Regions from separate parts of the Microbacterium sp. ABRD28 genome, predicted to be linked through region 2. Evidence: predicted binding sites of a transcription regulator. Region 2 holds the regulator's gene; the other holds the start of a gene.
What was found. The regulator HspR, encoded in region 2, represses chaperone genes until heat shock. The targets are predictions, from matches to a motif close to AAGTTGAGTCNNNNNGACTCAACTT.

Region 1: DT073_RS12475 (ATP-dependent Clp protease ATP-binding subunit) is a predicted target of HspR. The motif match lies at 7,421-7,445, and genes of this name have one in related genera.

What each region holds. Positions count from the first base shown of each region.
Region 1 covers NZ_CP031015.1:2,575,081-2,590,380, reverse strand. The annotation lists gene DT073_RS12520 (Lrp/AsnC family transcriptional regulator) at 1-227, shown strand, start outside; gene DT073_RS12515 (HNH endonuclease signature motif containing protein) at 381-1,772, shown strand; gene DT073_RS12510 (hypothetical protein) at 1,812-2,510, opposite strand; gene DT073_RS12505 (class I SAM-dependent methyltransferase) at 2,512-3,618, opposite strand; gene DT073_RS12500 (DUF3817 domain-containing protein) at 3,727-4,191, shown strand; gene DT073_RS12495 (DoxX family protein) at 4,216-4,626, shown strand; gene DT073_RS12490 (EI24 domain-containing protein) at 4,623-5,360, opposite strand; gene nagA (N-acetylglucosamine-6-phosphate deacetylase) at 5,417-6,571, shown strand; gene DT073_RS12480 (hypothetical protein) at 6,568-7,386, shown strand; gene DT073_RS12475 (ATP-dependent Clp protease ATP-binding subunit) at 7,498-10,047, shown strand; gene DT073_RS12470 (LLM class flavin-dependent oxidoreductase) at 10,077-10,847, shown strand; gene DT073_RS12465 (ATP-dependent DNA ligase) at 10,881-12,401, shown strand; gene DT073_RS12460 (NAD-dependent deacylase) at 12,404-13,096, shown strand; gene DT073_RS12455 (sugar ABC transporter permease) at 13,136-14,407, opposite strand; gene DT073_RS12450 (ATP-binding cassette domain-containing protein) at 14,404-15,216, opposite strand.
Region 2 covers NZ_CP031015.1:375,597-390,896, forward strand. The annotation lists gene DT073_RS01890 (M28 family peptidase) at 62-1,681, shown strand; gene DT073_RS01895 (GlxA family transcriptional regulator) at 1,686-2,714, opposite strand; gene DT073_RS01900 (hypothetical protein) at 2,970-3,413, shown strand; gene DT073_RS01905 (glycosyltransferase) at 3,400-4,602, opposite strand; gene DT073_RS01910 (glycosyltransferase) at 4,613-5,830, opposite strand; gene DT073_RS01915 (hypothetical protein) at 5,985-6,581, shown strand; gene DT073_RS01920 (hypothetical protein) at 6,777-7,688, opposite strand; gene DT073_RS01925 (cysteine hydrolase family protein) at 8,195-8,767, opposite strand; gene DT073_RS01930 (potassium channel family protein) at 8,791-9,546, opposite strand; gene DT073_RS01935 (DUF2252 domain-containing protein) at 9,667-11,037, shown strand; gene DT073_RS01940 (septum formation family protein) at 11,057-11,557, opposite strand; gene DT073_RS01945 (heat shock protein transcriptional repressor HspR) at 11,675-12,136, opposite strand; gene DT073_RS01950 (DnaJ C-terminal domain-containing protein) at 12,151-13,143, opposite strand; gene DT073_RS01955 (nucleotide exchange factor GrpE) at 13,156-13,785, opposite strand; gene dnaK (molecular chaperone DnaK) at 13,788-15,300, opposite strand, start outside.

The DNA of each region.
Region 1 (15,300 bases), 1.1 Mb from region 2:
CGGCTTCTCGTGTTCGCGAACTGTTCGACGCGCTGTGTGAGATCCCGTCTGCGCTGCGTGTCTTCCACGTCGCCGGAGTGGACGACTTCCTCGTCCATGTAGCCGTGCGCGATCCCGAAGCGCTGCGGGACGTGGTGCTCGAGCACATCACCGTGCACCCCGTTGTGCGGGCGACCGAGACGCAGCTCCTCTTCGAGGTGCGCGATGGCCAGGGTCCTTCCATCTGAGCTGTCCAGCCTTCGACGAGCGTGCGCTTCTCGAGAGCCTCGTCGGGGGCTTCGCTCGATTGGAGCCCGGGTGCCTCATCAGGTCGAGATCGGTTCAACCTGGGGTTGAGGGTTTCGGGTCTCGATGTCGGAGGGTGGTGCCATGCTTCGTACATGCGTTCGAACCCGCGGCTCACCCTTCTCAGCGAGGAGGATCGGTCTGAGCTGACGGGTGTGCTGACGCGGGTGGAGGCCGCGCAGGTAGCGCTGGCTGCCGCGGAGGCGGAGCAGACGCGTGCATTGGCCGAGGCTGGGGCGTTCGCGGCGCGGCTGACGGAGGGGTCATCCGCGGTGGTGCGGGACCGGGATATGGCGCTGCGGGGTGTGGCGGCCGAGATCGCGGCCGCGGTGCGGCTGTCGGACCGGTCGGTGCAGCGGCAGATCGACACCGCGTACGCGGTGGTGAACGACTATCCCGCGACGGTGCACTGCCTGGAGAAGGGGCTGATCACGCGGGCGCATGTGGCGGTGGTGGAGGATGTCGGGCGGCGGTTGCCGCCGGAGGTGAAGGGGGAGTTCGATCAGCTGGCCGCGGAGATCTGTCTGGACGAGACCCCGGGTCGTGCGCGTGCGGATTTGGAGATCATCGCCGAGCGGATGCACCCGCGGACACTGACCGAGCGGCATGCGGGGGCGTCCCGGGAGCGGAAGATCGTCCGGTACGCGATCGGTGACGGGATGTCGGAGCTGCGGGCGGTGCAGTCCACGGTGCTGATCGAGGGGATCTTCCAACGCATCACCGACGAAGCCACCGCGGTCATCACCGCTCGAGAACCGCAGCCGGGCGATGATGTGGCGCCGGACACCCGGACGATCGATGAGGTCCGCGCGGACGTGTTCGCCGACATGCTCCTCACCGCCGTACCGAGCCTCAACCCGACCGGCTCTGGTGACCTGCCGGGAGGGTTGGGCGCGATCACCGCGAAGGTGCAGGTCGTCATCCCCATCATGGCCCTCATGGGGCAAAGCGACGTCCCGTGCGATCTTGCCGGGGTCGGGCCGATCGATGCCGAGACGGCGCGGTTGCTTGCGGGGAACAGTGACGGGATGTGGGAGCGACTCCTCACCCATCCGGTCACCGGGTTGACGATGGCAGTGGACCAGTACCGGCCGACCGGGGCGATGGTCCGGTTCCTGAAGGGCCGGGACAAGCACTGCCGGTGGCCAGGATGCCGGATGCCCGCCCGAACCTGCGAGATCGACCACAACCACGACGCCGCCCTGGGCGGGAGAACCGAGATCTGCAACCTGTCCTGCCTGTGCCAACGGCATCACAGCATGAAACAGTTCACCGCCTGGAAGGTGAAGCAACTCGACGGTGGGGTCATCGAGTGGACCTCCCCCACCGGAAGGATCTACGTCGACAATCCACCGGGTCATGGGGTGCACTTCTCACCGGAGGAGGACGTCCCCGACGACCTGTGGGTGAAATGGACCACGTTCACCGGAGAGTTCCGGATCACCGACGAACCCGCCGACGACCCCCGAGAACCGGCGCCGTTCTGACGTCCAGTCGGCCGGGCCGGCAGTCGGACTCGCGCCGTCTCACCGCCCCGCGATGAGACCGAAGCCCAGACACACGACGCCCGCGGCGGCCAGGACGACCGCATAGGTCCATCGGTAATCCAGATGGATGAGTCTGTCGTAGGTGCGTGACACGAAGGCGGCCGCGCCCGGCAGCCGCGACCACACTCCGGCGAGCAGGACGAACGGGGCGATGAGCGCCAGCAGGAAGACGGCGTACGCCAGGATCCGGGGAACGAGCTCGTCACTGATGCCCGCGGTCACGCGGCCCGTGGTGTACATGATCGGGAGGGTCGTGAATCCGACGATCGAGCAGCTGAGGCCGAGCCAGAAGTAGCTCCCCGAATGTGCACGGCTTTGCGTGGCGCGCGCGACCGCTGCTCGCCGGGGGACACGGAGACGCCAGACCGCGACCCCGATCGCCGCGGCCAGGAAGACGGCCCCGGCGATGAGGTCGACCGTGCGGCTCAGCGCGAGGGCGTCGGCATCGCGCTCCGCGGCGGTGACGAGATTCGCCGGATTGAAGCTCTGCAGCGCCACGAAGAGGATCGTGGCGCCCGTCGCGAGGCCACCCACCATCCACCCCATCCGCGCCGCCACCTGGGTGTTGCGGGCCAGCATGTCGGCCGTCGCCCCGTACAGGGCGGGGTTCAGGCCGAGCGCCAGTCCGAGCCCGATCAGCGTCGACAGGGCGACCGCCCACCGGGCGATGTTGTGCATCTCAGCCGCTCCTGGACACGGTGACGGTGAACTTGGCGTTGCGGGCGACCTGACGGGTGGGGCCGACGAGGCGCTCGAGTGTCGATCGGTGGCGGAGGTGCGAGTTCCAGACGGTCCAGAGCTCGCCCTCCGGGGCGAGCACCCGAGCGGCGTCAGCGAACAGCCCGTGGGCGAGCCGCTCATGCACGGCCGCTCCGGTGTGGAACGGAGGATTCAACGCGATCAGGTCGGCCGCCCGATCGGGGAGGGTCGACAGGCCGGCATCCTGAATGACCTCTACCCGATCGGCGACCCCGTTCGCGGCGGCGGTGGCGCGCGCTGAGGCGACGGCGGCCGCCGAGACATCCGACGCGTGAACCCGGAGACGGGGATGACGCCGAGCGAGCGTCGCGCCGACGATACCGTTTCCGCAGGCCAGGTCGACGACGAGCGCGTCATCCGAAATCCCGTTCGGAAGATTCTCCAGGAGGAGCCGGGTGCCGATGTCGAGGGAAGCGCCGGCGAAGACGCCGCCGAAGGCACAGACCTCGAGGTCGCCGACCCTCGCACGCTTCGGCTCGGGGTCGCGTCCGTCGTGGGGCTCGGCGGCGATGAGGACACGGGACTTCTGCCGCGCCGGGCTGACGTCCACACGCCCGAAGCACCGCCGCAGGACGTCGTTCATGGCCAGGGTCATGTGTTTGATGCGGCCGCCGGCGAAGACCCGCACGTCGGGGTGAGCGTGCCTCGCGATGAGACCGGCGATGTCATCCAGCGCATCCAGGGAACGGGGGAGGCGTAGAAGGACGACCCTCGCGTCTCGCACGAGTTCAGCGGACAGCGGCAGGGAGCGAAAGACTCCCGACATCTCCAGCGCCTCGGCGTTCGCAGCGAGAGCGCGTTCGCCGAGGAGAGAATCCTGATGCACCCTCAGGAACCACCCCGGCTGCGCTGAGGCGAGGGTGAGCGCCCCGTAGGCATCGCCGATCACGACCATCTCGTCCGGCGCCGCATCACGGCGCGCCTCCTGGGACAGGTCCAGGAGCAGTCGATCGGCCGCGTCGACGGCCACGAGGTCCGGAGCCTCGACGTCAGGCCACCGCCGCAGCGCGTCGAAGGGGAACTCCACACCTCCACGCTAGGCGCCGTCGCGATCTCTTGACACCGACACGACCGGGGCGGCGCGTTCTGTGGGCTTCTCTAGGCTGGAAACCCCGTCCCTCGCCGAGGAGAACCCGTGTTCCGCACGCCCCTGACCCTCTTCCGCACCCTCGCCATCGCCGAGGCGGTGTCGTGGACCCTGTTGATCACCGGATTGATCCTCCGTGCGACCGCCGGTCTCGACATCGCGGTGACGATCGGCGGCGGCATCCACGGCTTCGTCTTCCTGGCTTACGGAGCGACGGCGGTACTCGTCGCCCTCAACCAGCGCTGGTCGCCGGGGCCGGCGATCGTCGCCGTCGGGAGCGCCGTGATCCCGTACGCCACCATCCCCACCGAGATCTGGCTGCAGCGCTCCGGCCGCCTGCGCGGATCGTGGCGGACCGAGGAGACGGCCGATCCCCGCGACCGCCGGATCCTCGACCGGATGCTGCGCTTCTTCCTTCGGCGCCCGTGGGTGCTCGCCCTGCTCATCGCGACCGCGGTCGTGCTGCTGTTCGTCGTGCTTCTCGTCGTCGGCCCGCCCGGAGGTCGGGAATGATCCTCGCGCGGTTAGGCTGACGGGATGTCGGACAGCTCGAGCCCCCTGCGCACCCTCGCCCGCTGGTCGCTGGCCGGCGCGATGGTGTTCGCCGGCGTCACCCACCTGTTCTGGGGACGCAAGGAGTTCCAGGCGCAGGTTCCCGACTGGACCACGCGGGGCACCGGGTTCGACAAGGATGACGTCGTCATCGTCTCGGGAGTGCTGGAGGTCATGCTCGGGGCGTCGCTCGTGCTGCTTCCGAAATCACGTCGCACGCTCGGGAACTACCTGGCGGCGTTCTTCGTGGCGATCTTCCCCGGCAACCTCGAGCAGTACCTGAAGAAGCGCGACGGCTTCGGTCTGGACAGCGACCGCAAGCGCCTGTTCCGTCTGTTCTTCCAGCCCGTTCTCGTCGCCTGGGCCATGTGGTCCACGCGGGACGGCCGGCGCTAACCGCTCGCGTCCTCTCCGACGAGCGTCCGCGCGAGCATCGTCGCGCCTGCGGTCGCGGCCGGCATGACCGCCACGGCGCCCAGAGGCACGAGGAAGCACAGCTGGGTCGCGATCCCGAAGCCCCACACCCGGGGCCGGGCGCGGCGGAGCAGAGCGCGCCGCTCCCTGCGCGAGATGCCGCGTGCCGTCAACGCACGCGAGGTGAGTTCGTCGGCGAGGATCCAACCGGTGAGCACCGTACCGATGACCGCTCCCAGGACCGTGCCGACGACGGGGATGAAGCCGACGAGGGCCGCGCAGATCGCGATGAGGATGCCGCGGCCGAGAAGTGAGAGCGCGTCTCCTGTGGATCGCCAGAAGCCGTAGTCCGCGCCGGGGATATCTCCTGCCGCGCTCTTCTCCACCGAACGCCAGATGCGGTCGTAGAACGGCTCTCCGACGATGAGGGTCACGGCGGTGAAGGTGACGATCGCGATGATGCCCGCACCGCCGAGAAGCGCGGCGCTCACGGCGATGCGAAGGACGCCGGTCCAGAACTCCGGCCATCCCGCCGCGAACGGCGTCAGCCATTCGGCGACTTCGGGAACCCAGGCGCCCAGGACGACCAGCGCGGTGATGAACACCACCGCGACGACGACGGCGGGGATGAGTCCGAGCGCCATCGCCGCGGGACGACGAGCCCACCACCCGAACCCGCGGAGGAGGAGCCCCACCCCGCGCCACAGTTCCGACATCCCGCTCCTTCCGGCCCTGTGAAGGATAGCGAGGCTCGGACGGATATCGTGGCGGAGTGAACGCGACCGGCACCACAGTCCTGCATTCGGCTCGACTGGTTTCAGGCGGTGAGATCACCGAGGACGCGTGGCTGCTGCTCGACGGCGACGTCGTCTCGGTGCGCGGTACCGGCGCCGACTGGCAGCGCCACGCGCCTGCGGAGGTCATCGATGCCTCGGGCCGCGTCCTCACCCCCGGATTCATCGACCTGCACTGTCACGGCGGAGGCGGAGCGGCCGTCGATGACGGCGCCGCCGCGATCGCACGGGTGTTGGACACCCACACCGCCCACGGCACGACACGCTCCGTGCTCTCCCTGGTGAGCGCCCGCATCGATACGCTCGCGTCGCGCCTCGCCGCGATCGCGGAGGCGAAAGCCCGCGATCCGCGCGTCCTCGGCGCGCACCTGGAAGGACCTTTCCTCCACCCCGACTTCCGGGGGGCCCACGATCCCGACGTGCTGCGTGATCCCGATCCCGAGACGGTGCGTCGCCTGCGGGATGCCGCGGGGAATGCACTCGTCCAGATCACCGTCGCCCCCGACCGACCTCACGCGCTCGAGGCGATCGAGACGTTCGCCGACGCGGGCGTCGTCGTGGCGGTGGGCCACACCGGCGCCGATCGTGCCCTGGCCGAGGCGGCGTTCGCTCGTGGCGCGAGGCTGCTCACCCATGCCTTCAACGCGATGCGCGGCATCCATCACCGGGCACCGGGCCCGGTGCTCGCCGCGGTGAACGCGTCGGGAATCGTTCTGGAGGTCATCCTCGACGGCAGCCACGTCGACCCCCTGGTCGTGCGGATGCTGTTCGATCTCGCCCCGGGGCGCATCGCGCTCGTGACCGACGCCATGGCCGCCGCGGGCGCGGCAGACGGCGACTACATCCTCGGCGACCTGGAGGTCACCGTGTCGGAGGGCATCGCGCGGTTGGCGGGCACGGAGACGATCGCCGGCTCCACCCTCACTCAGGACGCCGCTCTGCGCCGAGCCGTCGAACAGGTGGGACTCGACCTCCCCACAGCCGTCGCCGCCCTGACCGAGACCCCCGCGAGGGTCGTCGGGCGGCAGGACCGCTTGGGGCGTCTCGACCCCGGATTCGCCGCCGACGTCGTCCTCCTCGGCCCCGCGCTCGAGGTCGAGTCCGTGTGGTCGGCAGGACGGCGGTTCCGGTGACCCAGGTCGCGGCCGCGACATCCCTCGCCCGCACCTACCGGTACGTCCGGCTGGCGATCCTCGGGGCTGTGCTCGCCCTCCTCGTCTCCGTCGCCGCGGTCGCGATCGACGTCGGGACCGCACCGGAGTCGTTGAGCGCCGGCTTCTACACCCCTGCTCGGACGGTCTTCACCGGGTCGCTCTTCGCCGTGTCGCTCGCCCTCCTCGCCCTGTCGGGGCGGAGCGTGCCCCAGGCTCTGCTCGATGTCGCCGCGGTCCTGGCCCCCCTCATCGCCATCATCCCGACCCCTGTGGGTGGCGTCGTGCCCGCCGCCGTGCACGCCGACGTCGTCAACGGTCTCATCACGTTCGCGATCGTGGGGGTGGTCGCGCTCGTCGCCACGCTCTTCGTCGCCCGCGCCCAGCGGACCCTCACCCGTGGCGTGCTGACCACGGCCGGCGCGGCGGGCGGGCTCATCGTCGGGTTCCCCCTGTGGGCGGCCGTGGATCAGGAGAGTCTGCTCCGTTTCGGTCATCTGGCGGCGACCCTGGCCTTCTTCGCCCTCATCGCCGCTGTCGCCGGGTGGACCGCCTGGGCGCCGACCTCCTCCCGGCCGGCCGCCCGCGCGATCTACGGAACGATCGCCGTGGGAATCCTCGCCGCGATCGGCTTCCTCTTCGTCGTCTTCCTCCTGAGCGTCGCCGATCCGCGAGGGGCGGCCACCGGCATCCCGCTCGTCCTCATCGGCGAGGTCGTGCTCCTCCTGCTGTTCTCGGCGTTCTGGATCGTCGAAACGGCTCAGACGTGGAACGATCCGGATCCGACTTTTCGGTGACGGCGGTGGGAATAGTCGCCATCACGTCGCGTTGAAGTTGATACGTGTCTGCTCAAGTTCCCGTACCGGGATCTCCGAGCAGGCTTCGCATCACCCTTCACGGAGACTGACATGCCCGAAGACTTCCCCCAGACCGGTGACGGTCAGAGCGCGTTCGACGAGTTCCTCGCTCGCTACCTCGCGGGCGAGCGGGCTCGCGCGGAGCGTTCGATCGACCTCAGCCGCTTCCTGAGCGCCCGAACCCAGGAGATGCTGCAGCTTGCCGGCCGCTACGCCCTCGAGCGCGGCCAGCGCGAACTCGACGCCCTGCACGTGCTCCGCGTGCTGGTCCAGCACGCCCCGGCGCGCGATGCGGTGGCGCGGATCGGCTCCGATCCCGACGCGATCGCCCGCGCGGCCGAACAGCGGCTCCCCGCCGCGTCGACGGCTGCCGACGTCGACGGCGCCGTGATCACTCCGTCGGTGCAGCGCGCCCTCTTCCACGCCTTCCAGGTCGCACGCTCCTCCGGCTCGACCTACGTCGACCCCGAGCACCTGTTCTTCGCCCTCGTCCTCGCGCAGGACACACCGGCCGGGCAGATCCTCGCCCAGGCAGGCGTCACCGCCGAGGCGCTCACCCAGAGCGTGCGCGAGACGGTCACCCCCGGCGGAACGAGCGCCGAAGAGAGAGCGGATGCCGCGGCATCCGATTCCCCCATGCTCGACCGTTTCGGCACCGACCTCACGGCCCGTGCCCGCGACGGACTGCTCGACCCGGTGATCGGGCGCGAAGACGAGATCGAGCAGACGATCGAGATCCTCAGCCGCCGCACGAAGAACAACCCCGTGCTCGTCGGCGAGGCCGGCGTCGGCAAGACCGCGATCGTCGAGGGCCTGGCCCAGGCGATCGTGGCGGGCGACGTTCCCGAGCAGCTGCGCGACAAGCGCGTGATCGCCCTCGACCTGCCCGCGATGCTCGCCGGCACGCGCTACCGGGGCGACTTCGAGGAGCGCCTCACCCACACGATGGACGAGATCGCCGCGCGCTCGAACCAGCTCATCGTCTTCATCGACGAGGTGCACACCGTCGTCGGCGCCGGGGGCGGCGGCGAGGGTGCGATGGACGCCGGCAACATCCTGAAGCCCCGGCTCGCGCGCGGCGAGCTTCACCTCGTGGGTGCGACGACGCTGAAGGAGTACCGCACGATCGAGAAGGACCCCGCCCTGGAGCGCCGTTTCCAGCCGGTGAGGGTGGGCGAGCCGTCGCTCATCGATGCCGTCGAGATCCTCCGGGGCCTGCGCGGCGCCTATGAGGAGCACCACGGGGTCACCTACACCGACGACGCACTGCGTGCCGCCGTCGAACTCAGCGACCGGTATCTCACCGACCGGGTTCTTCCCGACAAGGCGATCGATCTCATCGACCAGGCAGGGGCACGGCTCCGGCTGCGCCTGGGGTCGAAGGTCGACACCCGGGAGCTCCTGGAGCGTCTCGCCACGCTCGAGGCCGACAAGAATGCCGCGGTCACCGCGGAGCGCTACGAGGAGGCGTCTCAGATCCGCGACGAGATCACCGCGGTGCAGGAGCGCCTGCGTGTGGCGACCGAGGCCGGCGCGAAGGCGGGTGCGGCGGTGGTCGACGAACCCGAGATCGCCGCGGTGATCAGCCGCGCCACGGGCATCCCCGCTCAGCGTCTGACCGAGACCGAGCGTGAGCGCCTGGCGGCGCTGGAGAGCGAGCTGCACGCGCGGGTGATCGGACAGGATGACGCGGTGACCGCCGTCGCCAAGGCGGTGCGGCGGAGCCGCACCGGAATGGGGGACAGCCGCCGTCCCGTCGGTTCATTCCTCTTCCTCGGCCCGACAGGGGTGGGCAAGACCGAGCTGGCGAAGGCCCTGGCGGCCTCCCTGTTCGATGACGACGGCGCCGTCATCCGCTTCGACATGAGCGAATTCGGCGAGCGGCACACGGTGTCGCGCCTGGTCGGTGCCCCTCCCGGATACGTCGGATACGACGAGGCGGGGCAGCTCACCGAGCGCGTGCGGCGCAACCCGTACTCGATCGTGCTCTTCGACGAGATCGAGAAGGCCCACCCCGACGTGTTCAACCTGCTGCTGCAGGTGCTCGACGATGGCCGCCTCACCGACGGTCAGGGACGAACGGTCGACTTCTGCAACACCGTGGTCGTGATGACCTCGAACATCGGGAGCGAATTCCTCGCCTCGCGCTCGGGTGCCATCGGCTTCATCGCCGACGGCGGCGGAGCCACCGGTTTCGGCTCGGACAAGGATCTCCGCGACCGTGTGATGGGGCGTCTGCGCGACGCCATGCGACCGGAGTTCCTCAACCGCATCGACGAGATCGTGCTCTTCCGCAAGCTCGAGAAGGAGCAGCTGGAGCAGATCGTCGGACTCATGCTCGGGGCGACCCGTGCACGGCTGAGCGCCCGCGAGGTGTCGCTCGAGATCGATGACTCGGCGATCGCATGGCTCGCCGAGAACGGCTACGAGCCCGAGTACGGGGCGCGTCCCCTGCGCCGGCTCGTCCAGCGCGAGGTCGACGACCGCATCGCCGACCTGTTCGTGTCGGGAGCGCTCAGCGACCGCGGAGCGGTGAGGCTCGACGCCGCTGACGGGATGCTGCGGGTCGCCGCCGGAGCGACGGTCGCCGCTCGAGCCTGACGCTGGTTCCGATGGGGCATGCTGAGGACATGGCATGCTCCATCGGAATCGCCGCTGCCGTCGGGCCCGCGTTTGCTCGCACGATCGCCCCGGTCGTCGAACGAGCCGGGTTCACCACCCTGTGGGTGAATGACACCCCGGGTCACGACGCACTCGAGGTGCTCGCCGCCGTCGCCGAGGTCACCGACACCCTGGGGCTCGCCACCGGCGTCATCCCGGTGGACCGGCGTCCGGGAGAGGAGATCGCCGGGCAGGTGAGGGCGCTCGAACTCCCCGTCGCGCGTCTCACCCTGGGAATCGGGTCCGGGGGCCTCCGACGCGGCGCCCTCGATGCGGTCCGCACCGCGATCATCCGGCTGCGGGACGGGACCGGCGCGCGCATCGTCGTCGGCGCCCTCGGACCGCGGATGCGCCACCTGGGCGCGACGACGGGGGACGGCGTGCTCCTCAGCTGGCTGAGTCCCGCACTCGCGGCCGCACAGGCGGCCGAGGCGCACCGCGCCCAGGACGGCGCGCACGCGGCGCTGTATGTCCGCGCCGCCCTCGACGTCGACGCGCTGCCGCGGCTGGAGGCGGAGCGCGACGCCTACGCCGGGTATCCCGCCTACGCGGCGAACTTCGCGCGACTGGGTCTGGCGCCCTCCGACACCGTCCTCACTCCCGACACCGCCGCGCTGCGGCTGCCGGGCTACCTCGACGCCGTCGACGAGGTGGTGCTGCGGATGATGCTGACAGATCCGGGCGACAGCGTCGCGGCTGCGCGGTTCATCGAACGGGCGGCGGAGATCCTTGCCAGCTGACCGGTGTCGCACCCCCGTGGCAGAATCGCGCCCATGCTCCTGAGAGAGGTGGTCGAGGCCACCGAGGTCGTCTCGCAGACGGCGTCGCGGAAGGCGAAGGTGGTGGTGCTCGCCGAGACGCTTCGCGGCCTCGAGCCGCAAGAGATCTCGATCACCGTGGGGCTGCTGTTGGCGAAGCCTCGACAGGGTCGGCTGGGTGTCGGGTGGCGCACGCTCTCCGCCGAGCGTGAGCACGCGCCCCACGCCACGCTGTCCGTCCTCGACGTCGACGCGGCCTTCGAGCGCCTGGCCGTCGCCGCCGGAACAGGCTCTGCGGCACGGCGGCAGGCAGAGCTCGATGCCCTCGCGCAGGCTGCGACGGCGAGGGAGTGGGACTTCCTGACCCGCGTCATCCTCGGCGAGCTCCGCACGGGGGCCCTCGAGGGCGTGCTCCTCGACGCGGTCGCCCTCGCAGCCGATCGTCCGCTCGCATCCGTGCGTCGTGCGGCCATGTTGTCGGGAGACCTCGGTGAGGCGGCGTCGGCGGCCCTCTTCGGCGGCGCCGACGCGCTCGACGAGGTCGGGCTCATCGTCGGCCGCGCCGTCCTGCCGATGCTCGCGGCGACGGCGGCCAGCGCGGGCGAGGCGGTGTCGGCGACCGGGGACTCATCGGTGGAGTACAAGCTGGACGGCGCCCGCATCCAGGTGCATCGTCACGGCGACGACATTCGCGTCTTCACCCGCACCCTGGCCGATGTGACCCATCGCCTCCCCGAGATCGTCGAGGCCGTCCGGGCACTGCCGGTGAGCGCGGCGATCTTCGACGGGGAGACCCTCGCCCTCGATGAGGACGGCGCCCCCCGGGCCTTCCAGGAGACGATGTCGCGGTTCGGATCCGAGGCTGCCACCGCGGTGGCGCTGCGCCCGTGGTTCTTCGACCTGCTGCACCTCGACGGCCGCGACCTGATCGATCAGCCCTTGCACGTGCGACAGGAAGAACTCGATCGCGTGGCAGGGGAGTGGCGCATTCCCGCGGTGCGCACGGCTGATCCCGAAGTCGCGGAGGAGACCGCCCGCGCCGCCCTCGCCGCCGGGCACGAGGGCGTGATGGTCAAAGCCATCGACTCCGCCTACCAGGCGGGCCGTCGAGGGAAGAGCTGGCTGAAGGTCAAGCCCGTGCTCACCTTCGACCTGGTCGTCCTCGCCGTGGAGGAGGGATCGGGGAGACGGACCGGGTTGCTCTCGAACCTGCACCTGGGTGCTCGCGACCCCGACGGTGCGTTCGGGCCGCCCGGCGGGTTCGTGATGGTCGGGAAGACCTTCAAGGGCCTGACCGACAGGCTCCTGGCCTGGCAGACCGCCCACTTCCCGACGATCGCGACCTCCCGGAGCCCGCACGCCGTCCACGTCCGACCCGAAACGGTCGTCGAGATCGCCATCGACGGTGTGCAGCGTTCGACGCGCTATCCCGGCGGCGTCGCGCTCCGCTTCGCACGGGTCAAGGGGTATCGACCCGACAAGTCCGCGGCGGAGGCCGACACCATCGACGCGCTGCGCGCGCTTCTGCGGGGCTGACCGTGCGCGTCGTCGTCCTCACCGGTGCGGGGATCTCCGCCGAGAGCGGTGTGCCGACCTTCCGCGATGCCGACGGACTGTGGGAGGGGCACCGGGTGGAGGACGTCGCGACGCCGGAGGCGTTCGAGCGCGATCCCGACACCGTGCTGCGCTTCTATGACGCGCGTCGGCGGGCCGTGGCATCCGCTCTGCCTCATGCGGGCCATCGCGCCCTGACCGAGCTGGAGGCGGCGATCGGCGATGACCTGCTCGTCGTCACGCAGAACGTCGACGACCTGCACGAGCGCGCCGGCACGAGGCGGCTGGTGCACATGCACGGCACCTTCGCGAACGCGTTGTGCACCGCGTGCGGGGAGGTGTCGGTCATCGTCGACGACCTCGAGGGCCGACCGGCGTGTCCGGGGTGCGGAGCGTCTGCGCTTCGCCCCGACGTCGTGTGGTTCGGCGAGATGCCCTACGAGCTCGACCGGATCGAGCGGGCGCTCGTCACCGCGGACGTGTTCGTGTCGATCGGGACCTCGGGGAGTGTCTACCCGGCCGCGGGATACGTGGCCTTCGCCTCGGCGCTGGGTGCCCGCACCGTGGAGCTCAACCTCGTGCCGAGCGACGCGGCTGTTCCCTTCGACGAGGTCCGCGCCGGGCCCGCGTCGCAGGTGGTGCCCGCGTGGGTGTCGGAGGTGCTGACGAAGGGGTGAGTGCGCCCGGACGCGTGCCGGGGCGCACTCACCCCGCAGTCAGATCCGTATGCCTCCCGACCGGAGGCGCGAGAGCGCATCGACCGTGGCGGCGAGGATCAGCACACCGCCGGTGACGAGCAGGTTGACGCCGGCGGGCAGGTTCAGCAGCCCCAGGCCGTTCGTGATGACGGCGATGACGAGCGCACCGATGGCCGCGTGGACCAGGCGCCCGCGTCCGCCGAAGAGGCTGACGCCACCCACGACCGCCGCCGCGACGCCGCTCAGCACGATGTCTCGACCGACCGTGGCGTCCACCGAGCCGACACGGGTCACCGCGAGAAGGGCCGAGGCCACGGCGAGACTCGAGCAGATGACGAAGGCCCACCACTTGACCCAGCGCACCTTCACGCCCGAGCGACGTGCCGCCTCGGCGTTGCCGCCGATGGCGTAGATGTAGCGGCCGAACTTCGTGCGGTCGAGCACCAGCGTCCCGATCCACAGGATCGTCAGCACGACGGGGACGATGATCGGCACGCCCTCGACCGCCACGACCGACTGGCCGCGGTTCTGGTTGAGGACGTACACCACGACCCCGCCGATGACGGCGATGGCGGCGAGCTTGATCCACACCAGCGACAGCGCCCGGTTGGGCACGCCGGCCCGGGTGCGCCGATTGCGGTCCCAGAAGCTCGTCGCGGCGGAGATGAGGAGCATGACCAGCAGCATCACCCAGCCTCCCCACACCGGCAGGTTGCCGTTCTGCAGGGCGAGGAGCTCGGGGACTTCCACGCGGTAGAGGCCGCCGGGTCCGATGACCGTCAGGGCGAGACCCTGGAATCCCAGGAACAGACCCAGCGTCACCACGAACGAGGGTATACCCACCCTCGCGACGAAGAATCCGATGAACGCGCCCGTGAGGAAGCCGAAGGCGAATCCGATGAGGAGCGCCAGCGGCCAGGGAATGCCGAACTGGGCCGTGAGCACGACGAACAGCGCCATGCCGACGCCGCCGGTCACACCGGCCGACAGGTCGATCTCGCCGAGCAGCAGCACGAAGACGAGCGCCATGCCGAGGACCACCAGGGTTGCGGCCTGGTTGAGGAGATTGGCGAAGTTGCGCTCGGTGAGGAAGAAGGGGCTGAGTGCGCTGAAGAGGATGCCGAGGACGACGAGGCCGCCGATCGCGGGAAGCGCGCCCATGTCGCCGCCGCGGACGCGCTGGAGCCAGGCTCTCACCTGGTCCATCAGGCCGCCCTCGACGCCGCTGCCGATGAGATCGCTGGTCACCGGGTCGGGTGCAGCCTCGGTTCGGGTCGCGTTGCTGCTCATTCGGCTCCTCCCGTGCTGAGGGTGGTGGTGTCGATGATCTCGACCCCGTTGGTCTTGGTACCGGTGATGTAGCCGACCACGTCGTCACGCGTGGTCTCACCGGTGGGGATCTGCGCCACCATCTGACCGAGGTAGAGCACGGCGATGTCGTCGGCCACCGCGAACACATCGGCCAGGTTGTGGCTGATGAGGATGACGGCGACACCCTGCTGCGCGAGGCGCTGAACGAGGTTCAGCACCTGTTCGGTCTGGGCGACCCCGAGCGCTGCCGTCGGCTCGTCGAGGATGACCACGCGGGCCTTCTTCAGGACCGCACGAGCGATGGCCACGGTCTGCCGCTGCCCACCGGACAGGGAGGAGACCTTCTGGCGCACGGATTTGACGGTGCGCACCGACAGGGAGCGCAGGGTGTCGGAGGCGTCCTTCTCCATCCGCCCCTCGTCGAACATGCCGAAGGTGAGCTCCTCGCGCCCGAGGAACATGTTCTGGACGATGTCGAGGTTGTCGCACAGCGCGAGGTCTTGGTAGACGACTTCGATGCCGAGGCCCGAAGCGTCCCGCGGGGCGACGAGATCGCGATGCTGGCCGTCGATGAGGACCTCGCCCTCGTCATAGGGCTGCACACCGGCGAGCCCCTTGATGAGGGTGGACTTGCCGGCGCCGTTGTCGCCGACCAGAGCGGTCACCTTGCCGGGGTAGACCTTGAGATTCACGCCCTTGAGGACGCTGACGGGGCCGAAGGACTTCTTGACCCCGACGAGTTCGATGATGGGTTCCAGGGCGGTGGGGGTGTGGATGGTGTCTGTCATGCTCGCTTCCTTGCGACCGGGTGGAGGGGCGCGGCGGGGGCGCCACGGCGCGGTGCCGTGGCGCCCCCGGTTCGGCGCGCTGTC
Region 2 (15,300 bases):
CGCGTCACTACGGTCGGGATGGTCGGCGTCGACGAGGTCGCCGACATCCGAAGGGAGAGCCATGCCGCTCACGAAGCGCAGGATCGCAGCGGTCACCGCCGCCACAGCCGTGATCGCCACCATGGGATTGGCCGCACCGGCCTTTGCCGTACCGGTTGCCGACACGCCCGAGAAGATCGTCAAGGCCGTCAAGATCAGCCAGGTGATGAATCACCTCCGGCAGTTCCAGAAGATCGCCGACGCCAACGACGGCAACCGCGCGTCGGGTCTGCCCGGTTACGACGCATCCGTCGACTACATCGTCAAGGAGCTCACCCGAGCGGGCTACGAGCCCGTCGTCCAGGAGTTCCCCTTCACCTACACCGAGGAGAACAGCGCGCTCAGCCGCCAGGATCCGGCCACGACGTGGGTCGACGGGCAGGACTTCCTCCGCAACGGCTTCGACCCCGCTGCGCCGGAAGGAACGGCCACCGGCGCTCTCGTGCCCGTCGATCTGGTGACACCCTTCCCGGCAGACGGCACGAGCACGAGCGGGTGCGAGGCCGACGACTTCACCGGCTTCCCCGCCGGTGGCGTGGCGCTCGTCCAGCGCGGCACGTGCGACTTCGTCGTGAAGGCACTCAACGCCCAGGCCGCCGGAGCCTCCGCGGTGATCGTGACGAACGACGGCCGTGCCGGGCTCGTCCAGATGAGCGGGGATGCCACGGGCCTGACCATCCCGGCCGTGTTCACGTCGTCTGCGGTCGGCGAGGATCTCGCCGCGACCCCCGGCGCGACCGTCACCGTGACGGTGGACTACTTCTCCGAGGAGCGCATCACCTCCAACGTCTTCGCCGAGACCAACACCGGCGACGACGGGAACGTCGTGATGGCGGGAGCGCACCTCGACAGCGTCCAGGCGGGCGCCGGCATCAACGACAACGGATCGGGCAGCGCTGCGTTGCTCGAGACGGCGATCCAGATGCAGCGCGTGGATCCCACGAACACCGTGCGCTTCGCCTGGTGGGGCGCGGAGGAGGAAGGCCTTCTCGGGGCCGACTACTACGTGTCGAACCTCACGCCGGAGCAGATCGACGACATCGCCCTCTACCTGAACTTCGACATGATCGGCTCGCCGAACCACGTCTACGGCGTGTACGACGGCGACAACTCCAGCGGCACCGCCCCGGAGGGCTTCATCCCCGCCGGTTCGGCGGAGATCGAGGACGTCTTCGAGCAGTTCTACGCCTCGCAGGGCGTGCCGTTCCAGGACACCGAGTTCTCCGGGCGCTCCGACTACGGGCCCTTCATCGCCGTCGGCATCCCGGCGGGCGGCCTGTTCACGGGCGCCGAGGGGATCAAGACCGAAGAGGAGGCGGCTCGCTTCGGGGGCCTCGCCGGCGTGGCGTACGACCCGTGCTACCACCAGCTGTGCGACAACCTCACCGGCGAGGGCCAGGACGAGGTGCTCTACAAAGACCTCGCCCGCTCGGTGAAGAATCGCCTGACGGGCAACGTCAACCGCACTGCGCTGGATGTGAACTCCGACGCGCTGGCATCCGCGATCGTCACGTTCGCGTTCGACACCTCGATCCTCACCGGCGGCGGCGACGGGTCTCAGGGGACCACGGGCGGTCCGTCGACGCCGGGAGGCGGATTCCTCCACGACCACGGCCACCACACCGAGGCGGCAGCGCGCTGACGCCTCAGCCCACGGGCTGAAGGACGGATGCCGCGGCGACGACGTGCGCCGCGGCATCCGTCTCTTTCGTGGTCGAGCTCTCTCCAATGCAGCAGAACCGATCACGGTAGGCGGTCGGGGTGATCCCCAGGGTGCGGGCGAAGTTCTGTCGCAGGACGGCGGCCGATCCGAAGCCGCTCTCCCAGGCGATGCGGTCCAGGCCGAGGTCGGTGGTCTCCAGCAGCCGCTGGGCGTGGATGAGGCGCTGCCGGGCGAGCCACGCCGCCGGGGTGGCGCCGTGGTCGGCCTTGAAGCGCCGCGCGAACGTACGCGGTGACATGTGGGCCTTCGCGGCGAGCTGCTCGACGGTGAGGTCACTGCGGAGGTTGTCGAGCATCCAGTCGGTCACGGGCGCGAGCGACTGCGACGTCGAGATCGGCAGCGGCTTGTCGATGAACTGGGCCTGACCGCCGTCGCGCTGCGGCGGAACGACCATGCGCCGGGCGATCTTGTTGGTCAGCTCCGCGCCGAGCTCCTGCCGGAGGAGGTGCAGGCACGCGTCGATACCGGCGGCTGTGCCGGCGCTGGTGATGATGCGGCCGTCCTGCACGTACAGCACGTCGGGGTCGACCTCGACGGCGGGGAACATCTCGGCCATCGTCGCTGCGTACATCCAATGCGTCGTCGCCCGTCGTCCATCGAGCACGCCGGCGGCGCCGAGCACGAACGAGCCGCTGCAGACGCTCAGGACCCACGCGCCGCGATCGACCGCGCGGCGTATGACCTCGATCACGCGCGGGTCGGGGTCACCCCAGTACTCGCGCGGCGTGGGCGAGACCACCACGAGATCGGCCTCGTCGGCGAAACCCAGGTCGGCGTCGACATTGATCGAGAAGCCGAGCTTCGACGGGACGGGGCCCGGTTCGGGCGTCACGACGCGGAAGTCGAAGTTCGGCACGCCGTCCGCCGAGCGATCCAGCCCGAAGGCCTCGCAGGCGACGCCGAACTCGAACGGGGCGAACCCGTCGGTGACGATGCAGGCAACGGTCTTCATTGCAGGTCCCTCCCGTACCACCCTCACGGTATGGCAGAAATCATTCGGATGGTGTCCATTCTGCCACTATTGGCAGGATCACACCAAGCGTAGCTTTTCTGCCATGACACTCCTGATCCTTCTCGCCGCCGCCTCGGTGTGGGGCATCGTCGCCTCCGCGATCGCCGTGCACCGCGACGGCTACCGCCGCGTGCCGACCGACGGCTCCCGACTGCCCTGACCCTAGACTCGGTACCTCGATGAGATGAGGTCGCCGTGTCCTACCCCACTCCCTCCGAGCCCACACCTGCGCCGAGCACCTCACCCGCGGCGTCTGCCGGCGCCTTCGCCCCACCGCCCGGCTACGCACCCGCCGGCGCGGCCCCGGCACCCGGCGGCACTCGCGGCGGCAGGAATCCGTGGGGGCTTGCCGCGATCATCTCCGCCGCCGTCCTGGTGCTGCTCCTCGTGCTGCAGTTGTTCGTGCAGGTGGGCATCCTGCTGTCGCAGACCTACGACCTGTTCGGCCCGATCACGGGCATCCTCGGAATCGTCGAGGGGCTTGTGGCCCTCGTCACCGTCGTCCTGGGTCTGGTCGGCCTCTTCCGGCGCGACCGATCGCCCGTGCTCGCGGCGATCGCCCTCGGCGCCGGCGGCTTCGCCCTGCTGAGCGCGGTGCTGTGGAACGTGCTCTACCCGCTCATCCTCAGCGCCGCCTGACCCGGTCGTACACCGCCACCATCGCCGCGGTCCGAGACGATTGCCGGAACGTCTCGGCGATCTCGGGCTGCGGGCGCGGCGCGCGCCCGGCGGCGATGTCGGAGACGGCATCGCGAAGGGTCAGCGCGAACGCGTTCGGCTCGGCGCCGACGCGCCACACCCCCTCGCCGAGCTCGTCGGCGATGTCGGGGTCTGCCACGATCGCCGGGGTGCCCAGCGACGCGGCTTCGAACACCGTCATCCCCTGCGTCTCGAAGCCGATCGAGCTCTGCACCACCGCGTCGGCGGCGGCGAGGCGACGGAGGGTCTCGGCGTAGGGCAGCCGCCCGGCGAAGGTCACACGTGCCGCCGGCCGGCGCCGCGACACGAGTCGTCGCGCCGCGCGGGCCTGACCGCCGCCGCCGATCACGGTCACGTCGGCGGCGACGCCGGAGTCGGCGAGCGCGTCGAGGAAGGGCAGCAGGCGTTTCTCCGGACTCATCCGACCGACCCACACCAGGCGGGGTCGCGGATGCGCCGGGCGAGGCGGGCCGGCGGCGCGCGCGGCATCCAGCATCTCGTCATCGATGCCGTTCCACACGACGTCGACGTGGCGCTCGGGTGCACCACCGGGACGGACGTGATGGGCCATGAGGCGATGGGCGAAGTGCGACGACGGAGCGGTCACCGCCGCGGCGCGTGCGGCGAACCGGCGGAGATAGGCCCACCCGTCCGTTCCGGGCTCCCTCGGCTCGCGCGGGAGAATCGCCCCGCTGGCCCACACGTTGAGCGCACGCAGCGCCAGGCGGGGGAACGGCGTCGTCGCCGCGATCCCGACGTCGACCCGGTTGTGCATGGTGTGCACGAGCGGCAGCGCGTGACGGGCGGCGAACCGGTGGCCGAGGATCGCACCCCAGAAGTCGCCCTGCACGTGCACGACGTCGACCGGCGGGCGTGCGGCCATCCCGGCATCGACGGCGTGGTCGGCGGCCCGTGTGGGAAGTGTCATGCCGTACTCGCGATCGAGGGTGACCGGCACCGACGGCAGGTCGAGGAAGGCGGGGTCGTCGACCCTGCGGGCATGCAGGCGCGGCTGCACGATGGTCACCGTGTGCCCGGCGCGCTCGAGGAATCGTCGCTGCAGCCTCATCGACACCTGCGCACCCCCGGAGGACTCGACGTGCTGGTCGCCGAACATCACGATGTGCACGCGGGGCGCCTCACTGGGGGATGGGCTCGCCGCGGTACAGGGCCTCGAAGGTGTCGAGGGTGCGGCCGATGTCGTGGACGACCACCCCGTCGAGCGAGGCCTGCTGCATGCGCTGCCGCTCCTCGGGGGTGGCGGTGAGGACGGCCGTGAGCCGGTCGGCCATCTCGGCGACGTTCCCCGGCTCGAACAGGTAGCCGTTCTCGCCGTCGTGCACGAGGTGAGGGAGCGCGACGGCGTTGGCCGCGACGATCGGCAGGCCCGAGGCCATCGCCTCCATCGTGGCGATCGATTGCAGCTCGGCGATCGAGGCGATCGCGAAGACGCTCGCCCGCGAGTAGATGGCCCGAAGATCCTCCTCCGACGCATGACCGTGGAAGGTGACGCGATCGGCCAGCCCCAGCTGGGCGGTGAGGTTCTCGAGGTTCTTGCGCTGATCGCCGCCGCCGACGATGTCGACCGAGACGTCGAGGGCCGGATCCAGCGTCGCGACCGCGTTCAACAGCACGTCGATGTGCTTCTCGCTCGTGAGGCGACCGACGAAGAGCACACGATTGCGGTCGCGCGGCGTGAGGTCGGGGGCGTAATTCGACCGGTCGATGCCGCAGCTGATGGGGATGACGTTCTGGATCTCGATCGTCGACTCGAGGAAATCGGCGGCGCGGCGGGTGGGTGTCGTGACCGCACGGGTCATCTGGAACGTGCGCCGCGCGTCGGCCCACGCGAGCTTCAGCACCACCTTGTTCATGGCGTCGGGGAGCGTGGTGAAGTCGAGGATGTTCTCGGCCATCACATGGTTGGTGGCGATGATCGGGATGCCGCGCTTGCGCGCCTCGCGCGACAGTCCGCGACCGATCACGATGTGCGACTGGATGTGCACCACGTCGGGCTTGACCTCGTCGAGCACCTGTCGGGCGTAGTGCTTCGACCGCCAGGGCCAGACGAAGCGCAGCCAGTCGTGCGGAGGCCAGCGCACCGAGGGCAGGCGATGCATCGTCATCGGCTCGCCCTCGATCACCTCGGTGTGGGCGGGGCTCTTGCGGTAGGCGCTGTTGGGGGCGATCACGTGCACGTCGTGGCCGCGGGCCACGAGGCCGGCGGCCAGGCGCTCGGCGAACCGGGCGGCACCGTTGATGTCGGGAGCGAAGGTGTCGCAGCCGATGAGGACCCGGAGCGGTCGCTTCTCGGCGTCGGAGCGTGTGGGGTCATCGGGCGTCGCGGGGGTGGTCACGGGAGGTGTGCCTGTTCTCTGCGGCGGAAGATGGCGCCGCGCAGGGTCGCGCGGCGGTCCCACTCTAATCGAGGCGGGGCATTCCCCCGAGGAGTGGGGCTCGGGCGGTGCGTGCGTCGAGGATTTGCGCAGGCCGCGCGCCTACCCTGGGGGCATGCCTCGACTCCAGGCCGATGCCTCCCCCGACCGCTGGGTTCCCGTCACCGGTTCGCTCGGATTCCGCGGGCGTCGCCATCGCAAGGCGGCGATCCGGATGCTGCTGGGCCAGGCCAATCGGGCGATGGGCGCCGAGGAGCGCCCCGGAAGCCGCGGGATGGCCTGGATGATGAGTCAGGCGGCACCGCTGCTGATGCGTCGCGCAGACGGCCGGCTTCTGATCTGGGTGTGGAAGGCCGATCCCGAGCTCGTCGTCCTCATGGCTCAGCTGCAGGAGCTCACCCCGCAGCTGCGCACCGCGCGGGCGATGATGCCGATCGAGTACGACGACACCGAATCGTTCTCCAACCCCCATCTGGGTGTCGGCGAGCGCCTGGTGATGGCGCTTCCGCCCGAGCCTCGCACTCCCCCGTTCGCCACCTACACGTGGGACACCGGCACCCACCTCGTCACGCTGACGGCGGTGTGCTCCGACCGGGAGCGCGTGGGGACGGTGATCCCCTTCGTGGATGAGGTGGCCCGCAGCATCCGTGTCATCGATGACCTGACGATCGACGGCTCTCCCGAGGTCCTGCGCATCGAGCCGCGCGCCTGACGGGTCGCGCTCCGGCGCCCGCCCCACGCACGCGCGACCCGTCGATTCCTGCGGCCCACGCGCGCGCGAGCCCACGATTCTTGACGGGTCGTGTCTACCAGTCTCCGCGCCCACCTACCCCCGCGCTCGCGACCCGTCGATTCCTGCGGGCCACCCCCCGCCGGACCGACGACTCCTGACCGGTCGCGCAGCTGGTCATCCGGGCCGCCATCCGCGATCCCGGAGAGCGTCGGACACTCGGCTCAGCACGAGGCTCAGCCGGATGCCACGGTGCTCTCTCGTCACGCGGATGTGACGCCAACCGAGCCGCGCGAGGGCGTCGAGTCGCTCGATGTCGCGGTAGTACTGCCCGTCATCGGTGCGGTGGTGGTCGCCGTCGTACTCCAGCCCGACGCGGTACTCCGGGTAAGCCAGATCGAGGATCGCGACGAGCCGGCCGGTTTCGTCGTAGACGGGGTGGTTCACCACCGGTTCCGGCAGTCCGTGCCCCGCGGCGTCGAGGCGCAGCCGGGTCTCGCGCGGAGAGTCGGTGCCCTGGCGCACCAGCGCCTCCGCCTCCCTCAGCCGCTTCGCACCGCGGCGGCCGCTCCACTGCGCAGTGGCACGCCGAAGTTCCTCCCGATCAGCGACCGGGTTCTGGCGTCGGACCAGCGCATCGCCGACGATGACGAGCTCTCTGACGGAGTGGTCCGAGGCGAGCTGACACCAGGCGTCGACGGGGTGCACCGCGGGCACGCCGGCCACGGCGCCGACGCGGACGGAACGATCGGTGATCTGATGTCCGCGCACGCCACGGGCCCGCATACGGGCGAGGGGTGCACGAGAGCAGACGTCCACCATCGCGGACGGGCCGCCGATCGCGTCGGCTCCGACGAGTGCGAGCGCAGCGAGGTGGCTCACCGCGTCACCGTCGCGAAGCCTCGGCGCCACCGCGCGCACGCGCTCGACGAACGACGATGCTCCGCGCGTGAAGGTACGCACGCCCTGGAACGGCGCGTCGAGGTCGCGCGCACGAAGTCGACCCGGCGACGCTCCCTCACGAAGCGCCTCGGCCACCGAGAACGGTTTGCCGACAAGGGCTGAGGGCAGAGGTTTCGGATGCGGCATCGCCCCAGCATCCCGCTGCCGGGAAGCCGGATGACGCGTCGCACCGTGCCGGTGGACAGCCCGCCGATTCGCGTCACTGTGCAGGAGTCGACGAGCACCTGGCGGCCCTGCGTGACCCGTCACCTTCTGCGGCTGATCCACCAAGCAGGCCGCAGGAATCGACGGGTCGCCCGCGCGGGGTGCTCAGGGGGGATGTGCGGGCGCGCGGGCATCGGCCGCGCGGGCATCGGCCGCGAGGGCATCGGCCGCGCGGTGCGAACGCGACCCGTCAAGAAGTGCGGCCCGATGAGCCCAGCACCCGCAGGAATCGACGGGTCGCGAGGAGGGGGAGGTGTGGGCGGGGTCGCGAGATGCGGGTGTGGCGCGGACGCGGGGCCGCGGAGCGGGGACGCGCGGACGCGGGGCCGCGGAGCGGGGACGCGCGGACGCGGGGGCGCGGACGCGGGGGCGCGGAGCGGGGACGCGGGGGCGGGGGCGCGGACGCGGGGGCGCGGACGCCCGGGCGGTCAGGCGGGGGCGCGAAGCGCCGCGACCACTTCGGCGACCGGCGCGACCCGCGCGTACGCGCTCGCGAGCGCGGCGAGGAACGCCGCGTGCACGTCGGCTCCGCCGACGGCGACTCCGCCGAAGGCCAGGTCGGGCGCGGCGCAGGCATCGGCGGCGACCGTCACCTTCCAGCCGAGATCGGATGCCGCGCGCACACTGGCGTCCACGCACATGCTCGTCATCATCCCGGCGATGACGAGCGATGCGCCGACGTGGGCGGCGAGCGCCTCGCCGAGCGGGCCCCCGTGGGAGGACGCGCCGTGGAACGCGTTCGGGTGATGCTTGACGACGACCGTCTCGTCGCCCTCGGGGGCGACCCGCGGGTCGATCTCGGCTCCCGGAGTCCCGGCCTCGAGGAAGCTCCCCGAACCGGATGACTCGTGGCGCACGTGCACGATCGGAAGCCCGGCCTCGCGGAAGGCCGCCAGAAGCTCCGCGGCACGCTCGGCTGCGGCATCCGGATCCACCAGGGGGAAGCGTCCGCCGGGGAAGTAGTCGCGCTGGATGTCGATGAGGACGAGGACCGGGGCCATCGACCCAGCCTAGGCGCGCGGGGTCATCGCGCGGGCGGGTCGCCGAGCTTGGCGCTCACCGCGGCCAACTGCTGGGCGAGCTCGCGCACCTGCCCACGCGTGGCCGGCTCGGTGTCGTCGCCGACAGTCGCCGCCGCGCGCTCGATCACCCACGACGACACCGTCGCCGTCACGACGCCGACCACCGCGATCCCGCCGCACATCAGCAGCACCGCCACGACGCGGCCCCACCAGGTGACGGGATAGAAGTCGCCGTAGCCGACGGTGGTGATGGTGACGAAGGCCCACCAGACCGCGTCGCCGAAGTTCTCGATGTTGGCGCCGGGGGCTCCGCGCTCGGCCTCCAGGACGGCGAGCGCGGCGATCCAGATGAGGATCGCGGCCGCTCCGGCGCCGTAGATCGCCACACGGTTGCGGATGGCGGATCCCGCCGTGCGCTGGAGCGCCTTGACGACGGTCAGCGCGCGAAGGAGCCGCAGCGGCCGAAGCGCCGGGATCACGACGACCGCGAGGTCGAACAGGTGACCTCGGAACCACTTCCCGCGCGGATCCGCCAGGGCCAACCGGACGATGTAGTCGACCGCGAAGACGACCCATGTGACCCCGATGACGACCCGTGCGACGGCGTAGGCCGGCCCCTGCAAGTCGGCGATCACCTGCCACGAGTACACGACGATGAAGACCAGCGACGTGATGATCAGCGGCCAATAGGTGAGTCTCTGCCATTGATCGGCGGTCAACGCCCGGGTCGCGGGTCCGCCGGTCGATGTGACGCTCACGGCACGACAGTAACGGCGGCGATCGGCCTCGGCCGGGAGCGCACGCCGGTGCTGGCGGCGTGCGCTCCCATCCCGTACCGTCTGATCAGGCGGTGATGCCGCCGGGTGAGAGGAGGCGCCGTGCCTCGAGATCCGTGGATGCCACCCCCGGGCCTGTCCGCCCACACGGCGGAGGGCAAGATCGAGCGGGGTCGGACGCCCCGTGGCGCGCTCTCCCAGCTCGTGGCCACCGGCCGAGACCCGATGGCCGTCCTCGATGCCCAAGACGTCGATCGCGTGCCGGAGCTCGTGCCGCTGCGCACCGCCCGCATGGGGGCGAGTCCTTTCGCGTTCTACCGGGGAAGCGCAGCGATCATGGCCGACGACCTGTCGCGCTGCCCGAGCACGAGCATCCTCGTCGCCTCCTGCGGCGACGCGCACCTGTCGAACTTCGGCCTCTACGGGTCGCCCCAGCGCACGCTCGTGTTCGATCTGAACGATTTCGACGAGTCGGCCTGGGCTCCCTTCGAGTGGGATCTCAAGCGCCTCGCCACCAGCGTCGTCATCGCCGGCCGCGCGACCTCGCGCGACGACGCCGTCGTCGAGGATGCGGCGCGGCAGGCCGTCCGCACGTATCAGCGGGGGCTCCGCACCGCCGCCAAGCGGTCTCCGCTCGAGCGGTACTTCGACCGCTTCGACGCGCTCGGTGCTCGCCTTTCGACCGATCCGGAGACGGCGGCGGTCGTCGAGCGCGCGGTGCGATCGGCGCAGAAACGCACCGGTTCCCGTGCCGCGCGCAAGCTGACGACGACCGATGAACACGGCCGCGTGACGCTCCTCGACGATCCCCCGGTGATGACCCATCTCACCGCCGGCGACGAGGAACGGGCATGGCGGGTCCTCGACGAGTACCGGCTGTCGGTCAATGTCGACATCCGGCTCCTGCTGCAGAAGTACGCGATGGCCGACGTGTCGGCTCGGGTGGTCGGCGTCGGCAGCGTCGGCACGCGCTGTCTGCTGATCGCGCTCCAAGACGGCGACGGCGATGTGCTCCTCCTTCAGGGGAAGGAGGCCGGCGAGAGCGTGCTCGTGCAGTACGGGCGCGTGACGCAGCCCGAGGCGGTCACGACCTTCATCGACACCTATGGCAACGGAGGGCGGGTGGTCGCGCTCCAGCGCATCCTGCAGGCGGTGTCCGATCCTTTCCTCGGTCATATCCGCCGATCGCCGTCCGGCGCGCGGCGCGACTTCTACGTGCGGCAGTTCCACGACATGAAGGGCGGCTTCGACGCCGAGGCGATGGAGGACAAGCCGTTCCGCTGGTACGCCATGGCGTGCGCGGCGACACTGGCGCGCGCCCACGGGCAATCACCGACGGGGGCCACCGCCGCCGGCTACGTCGGGGGCGGGCGGCGGTTCGAGGACGCCGTGGTGGAGTGGGCGTACGCCTACGCCGATCTGTCGTACGAGGACTGGGAGGAGTTCCGCCGCCACCGCGGCACCGAGGAGTGAGTGGGCGCGGCCCGCGCGATCAGCGCGCGGTGCCCTCGGCCGATCCCTCGGTCGGACCCGACGGGTCGGACAGGATGCAGATGATCTCGCGATCGCCGTCTCCCCACGACTGCTCGGACGGGTCGATCGAGTCTGCGATGAACACCGATTCCTCGTAGGAGATCCCGACGAACGGCTCGAAAGCAGACAGACACCCTTCCTCCGCAGCCGCGTCGACGGCCTCGGCGCCCGGCCACTCTCCGTCGGGCATATCGAAGAGATGGAAGACCTCGTAGTCGTGCGACTCGCCGCAGGGGACCACCGGCAGCTGATTGATCTCGGTCTCGGTCACCTCGGTGAAGCAGTCCCCCACCGCGATGGCGAACACGTCGGCGTTCCCGCCCTCGACGACCTCCTGCGACTCCTCGTCCCGCTCCACGGTGGAGGGAGCGGTGAAGCTCACGCATCCGGAGAGAGCGACGGCGAGGGTGCCGACGGCACCCGCGGCGAGAAGACGGTGGATGAGGCGTGAGGTATCCATGGAACTTTCGGGGATGTGTGAGGACAGGACGAACGCCGAGATCGATCCCGGCGCGGGCCTCAGCCTAGAAGGCGATCGCTCCCGCCCGCGAGTCGGCGGCACCCCCGCGCGTGTCGGCTAGGCCGATTCGTCTCGAGCGCCCGGAGAGAGCGGATGACGCGGGCGCCAGACCACCAGCTCGGTGGCGCGGCGCACGCGCGTGCCATGGCGCAGGGTGACGACAGAGCCGGTCGCGCCCGCCGCGAAGACCCGCGCCCCCGGGCGTGACTGGCGCTCCATCTCGAGTTGCTGTTCGAGGTCCCGCACACGACGGGTGAGGTCGTGCACGCGCTGTTCGAGGGAGATGAGCCGCGCGATCGCGGGGAGGCTCATACCGTCGGCGGACAGCCGCGCAACCTCGCGCAGCTGCTCGACGTGGCGGAGCGAGTAGCGGCGGGAACCGCCCTGAGTGCGAGCGGGGACGACGAGACCGAGCCGGTCGTACTGGCGCAGCGTCTGCGGGTGCATGCCCGACAGCTCCGCCGCCGCGGCGATGGCGAAGATCGGCGCGTCACCGTCGATGTCGACGTGGTCCGTCATCCGTCCCTCCCGTGTCAGCCGCGCGCCTTGGCCATGAGGTCCGCCCGCGGGTTCTCCTTCGGCTCCACCTCGTGGAAGCGTTCGAGCGCTTCGCGCGCGGCGCCCTCGAGGTGGGAGGGCACGACCACCTGCACCTCGGCGAGCAGGTCGCCGGTGCCCTTCTGAGTCGAGACACCGCGTCCCTTGACGCGCAGCACGCGTCCCGAGGGGGTGCCCGGCGCGACACGCAGCTTCACCGGGTCGCCACCGAGCGTCGGGACCTCGATCGTGGCGCCCAGAGCCGCCTCGGTGAAGGTCACCGGAACCACCACGCGCAGGTTCAGTCCCTCACGGGTGAACACCGGGTGGGGGCGCACCGTCACCTGCACGACGATGTCGCCGCTTTCGCCGCCGTCGGGAGAGGGACGTCCGCGACCGCGGAGGCGGATGCGCTGCCCGTCGGCGACGCCGGCGGGGATCTTCACCTTGAACGGCTTGCCGTCCTCGCCCTGGAGGGTGATGGTCTCGCCCTTCGTGGCGGTGACGAAGTCGATGGTCGTGCGCGCCGTGACATCCGACCCGCGGGTCGGGCCGCCGAAGCCGCGGAAGCCGCCGGTGGGCTGCCCGAACCGACCCGAGCCGAAGCTGCCTCCCTGCTGCTGGTTGAACATCGCGAAGATGTCGTCGAAGTCGGCCGACTCGTAGCGCCCACCCCCGCGGCTCTGACCGAACGCGCTGAAGACGTCTTCGAACCCGCCGGCGCCCGGGCCGCCCGCAGTGAAGCGCGCGCCCGAGCCCATGGCACGGATCTGGTCGTACTCGGCACGCTGCTCGGGGTCGGAGAGCACCGCGTACGCTTCGCTGATCTCTTTGAACTTCGCCTCGGCCGCAGCATCCCCCGGCTTGGAGTCGGGGTGATACTGCCGCGCGAGCTTGCGATAGGTCTTCTTCAGATCGGCGTCGGAGACCTCCTTGGAGACCCCCAGTACCTTGTAGAAGTCCTTCTCGAACCAGTCCTGGCTGGCCATGGCGTCTCCGGCCTACTCTGCCGGCACCGCGACGACGACCTTCGCCGGACGCAGCTCGGTCGAGCCCAGCCGGTAACCCGTCTCGACCACCTCGAGGATGGTCGCCTCGGTCGCGCCGGGGGTCGGCTGCTGGAAGATCGCCTCGTGGTGCTGGGGGTCGAAGGCCTCGCCGGCGGCGCCGTACGCCTCCACGCCCATGCGCTCGACGACAGCCCGCACCTTGTCGGCGATGGCGGCGAAGGGCGTGCCCTCGACGAGATCGCCGTGCTTGGCGGCACGGTCGAGGTCGTCGAGCACGGGGATCAGGCCTTTGGCGGCGGCCCCCTTGGCACGCTCGATCTCGATCTCGCGCTGTTCCTCGGTGCGGCGGCGGTAGTTGGCGTACTCCGCCTGCAGGCGCTTCAGGTCGGTGAGAAGCTGCGACTCCAGAGCCTCGACGCGGTCGGCGACGGCGTCGGTGTCATCCGCTGCCGCCGCGTCGGCGGACTGGGCGGCGCTGAGGATGTCGTCGACGGTGAAGTCGCCCTCCTCTGCGCTCGCTGCGTCCGCCGACGCGTTCGGTGAGGCGTCTGCCGACTCGGGCGCCGAACCGTCCTCGGGGTCAGGCCCGGGAACCGTGGGGTCGTCCTTGTCTTTCGCCATGGTTACTTCTTGTCTTCCTCGTCGTCGATGACCTCGGCGTCGACGACGTCCTCATCGTTCGACGGCTGGTCGCCCGCGGGCGCACCCTCGCCACCGGCGGCGGCACCGTCGGCCTGCGGCGCGGCCTGGTTCGCCGAGTAGATCGCCTCGCCGATCTTGCCCTGCGACTGCGACAGCTTCTCGAACGCCGACTTCACCGCGTCGTCGTCGTCACCGGCGAGCGCGGTCTTCAGCGCATCGACGTCGGCCTGGACCGACTCCTTGACGTCGGCGGGCAGCTTGTCGTCGTTGTCCTTGATGAGCTTGTCGACCGAGTAGGCGAGCGTCTCGGCCTGGTTTCGGACCTCCGCGGCCTCACGGCGCTTCTTGTCCTCCGCCGCGTGCTCCTCGGCCTCGCGCACCATGCGCTCGATGTCGTCCTTCGGCAGCGACGAGCCGCCGGTGATCGTCATCGACTGCTCCTTGCCGGTTCCCTTGTCCTTCGCCGAGACGTGCACGATGCCGTTGGCGTCGATGTCGAAGGTGACCTCGATCTGCGGGATGCCCCGGGGAGCCGGCGCGATGCCGGTGAGCTCGAACGTGCCGAGCGGCTTGTTGTCGCGGGTGAACTCGCGCTCGCCCTGGAAGACCTGGATCGCGACCGACGGCTGGTTGTCGTCGGCGGTCGTGAAGGTCTCGCTCCGCTTGGTCGGGATGGCGGTGTTGCGCTCGATGAGCTTGGTCATGATGCCACCCTTGGTCTCGATGCCGAGGCTCAGCGGGGTGACGTCGATGAGCAGGACGTCCTTGCGCTCGCCCTTCAGCACACCGGCCTGCAGGGCTGCGCCCACGGCGACGACCTCATCGGGGTTCACACCCTTGTTGGGCTCCTTGCCGGCCTCGCGCTGGACGAGCTCCGACACGGCGGGCATACGGGTCGAACCGCCGACGAGCACGACGTGGGCGATGTCGGCGACCTTGATGCCGGCCTCGCGGATGACATCCTCGAACGGCTTCTTGGTGCGGTCGAGGAGGTCCTTGGTGAGGTCCTCGAACTTCGCGCGGGTGATCGTCTCCGACAGCGAGACGGGGCCCGAGTCGGTCAGCGACAGGTAGGGGAGGTTGACCGAGGTGCTGGTCGAGGAGGACAGCTCCTTCTTCGCCTGCTCGGCGGCCTCCTTCAGTCGCTGCAGGGCGATCTTGTCGCCCGAGACGTCGACACCGGTGGTGTCCTTGAACTGCTTGATGAAGTACTCGACCAGACGCTGGTCCCAGTCGTCACCGCCGAGACGGTTGTCACCGGCGGTGGAGCGCACCTGGATGGTGGAGAAGTCGTCGTCCTTGCCCACCTCGAGGAGCGAGACGTCGAAGGTACCGCCACCGAGGTCGAAGACGAGGATGAGCTCGTCCTCCTTGCCCTTGTCCAGGCCGTACGCGAGGGCGGCGGCGGTGGGCTCGTTGATGATACGCAGGACGTTCAGACCCGCGATCTCGCCGGCCTCCTTGGTGGCCTGACGCTCGGCGTCGTTGAAGTAC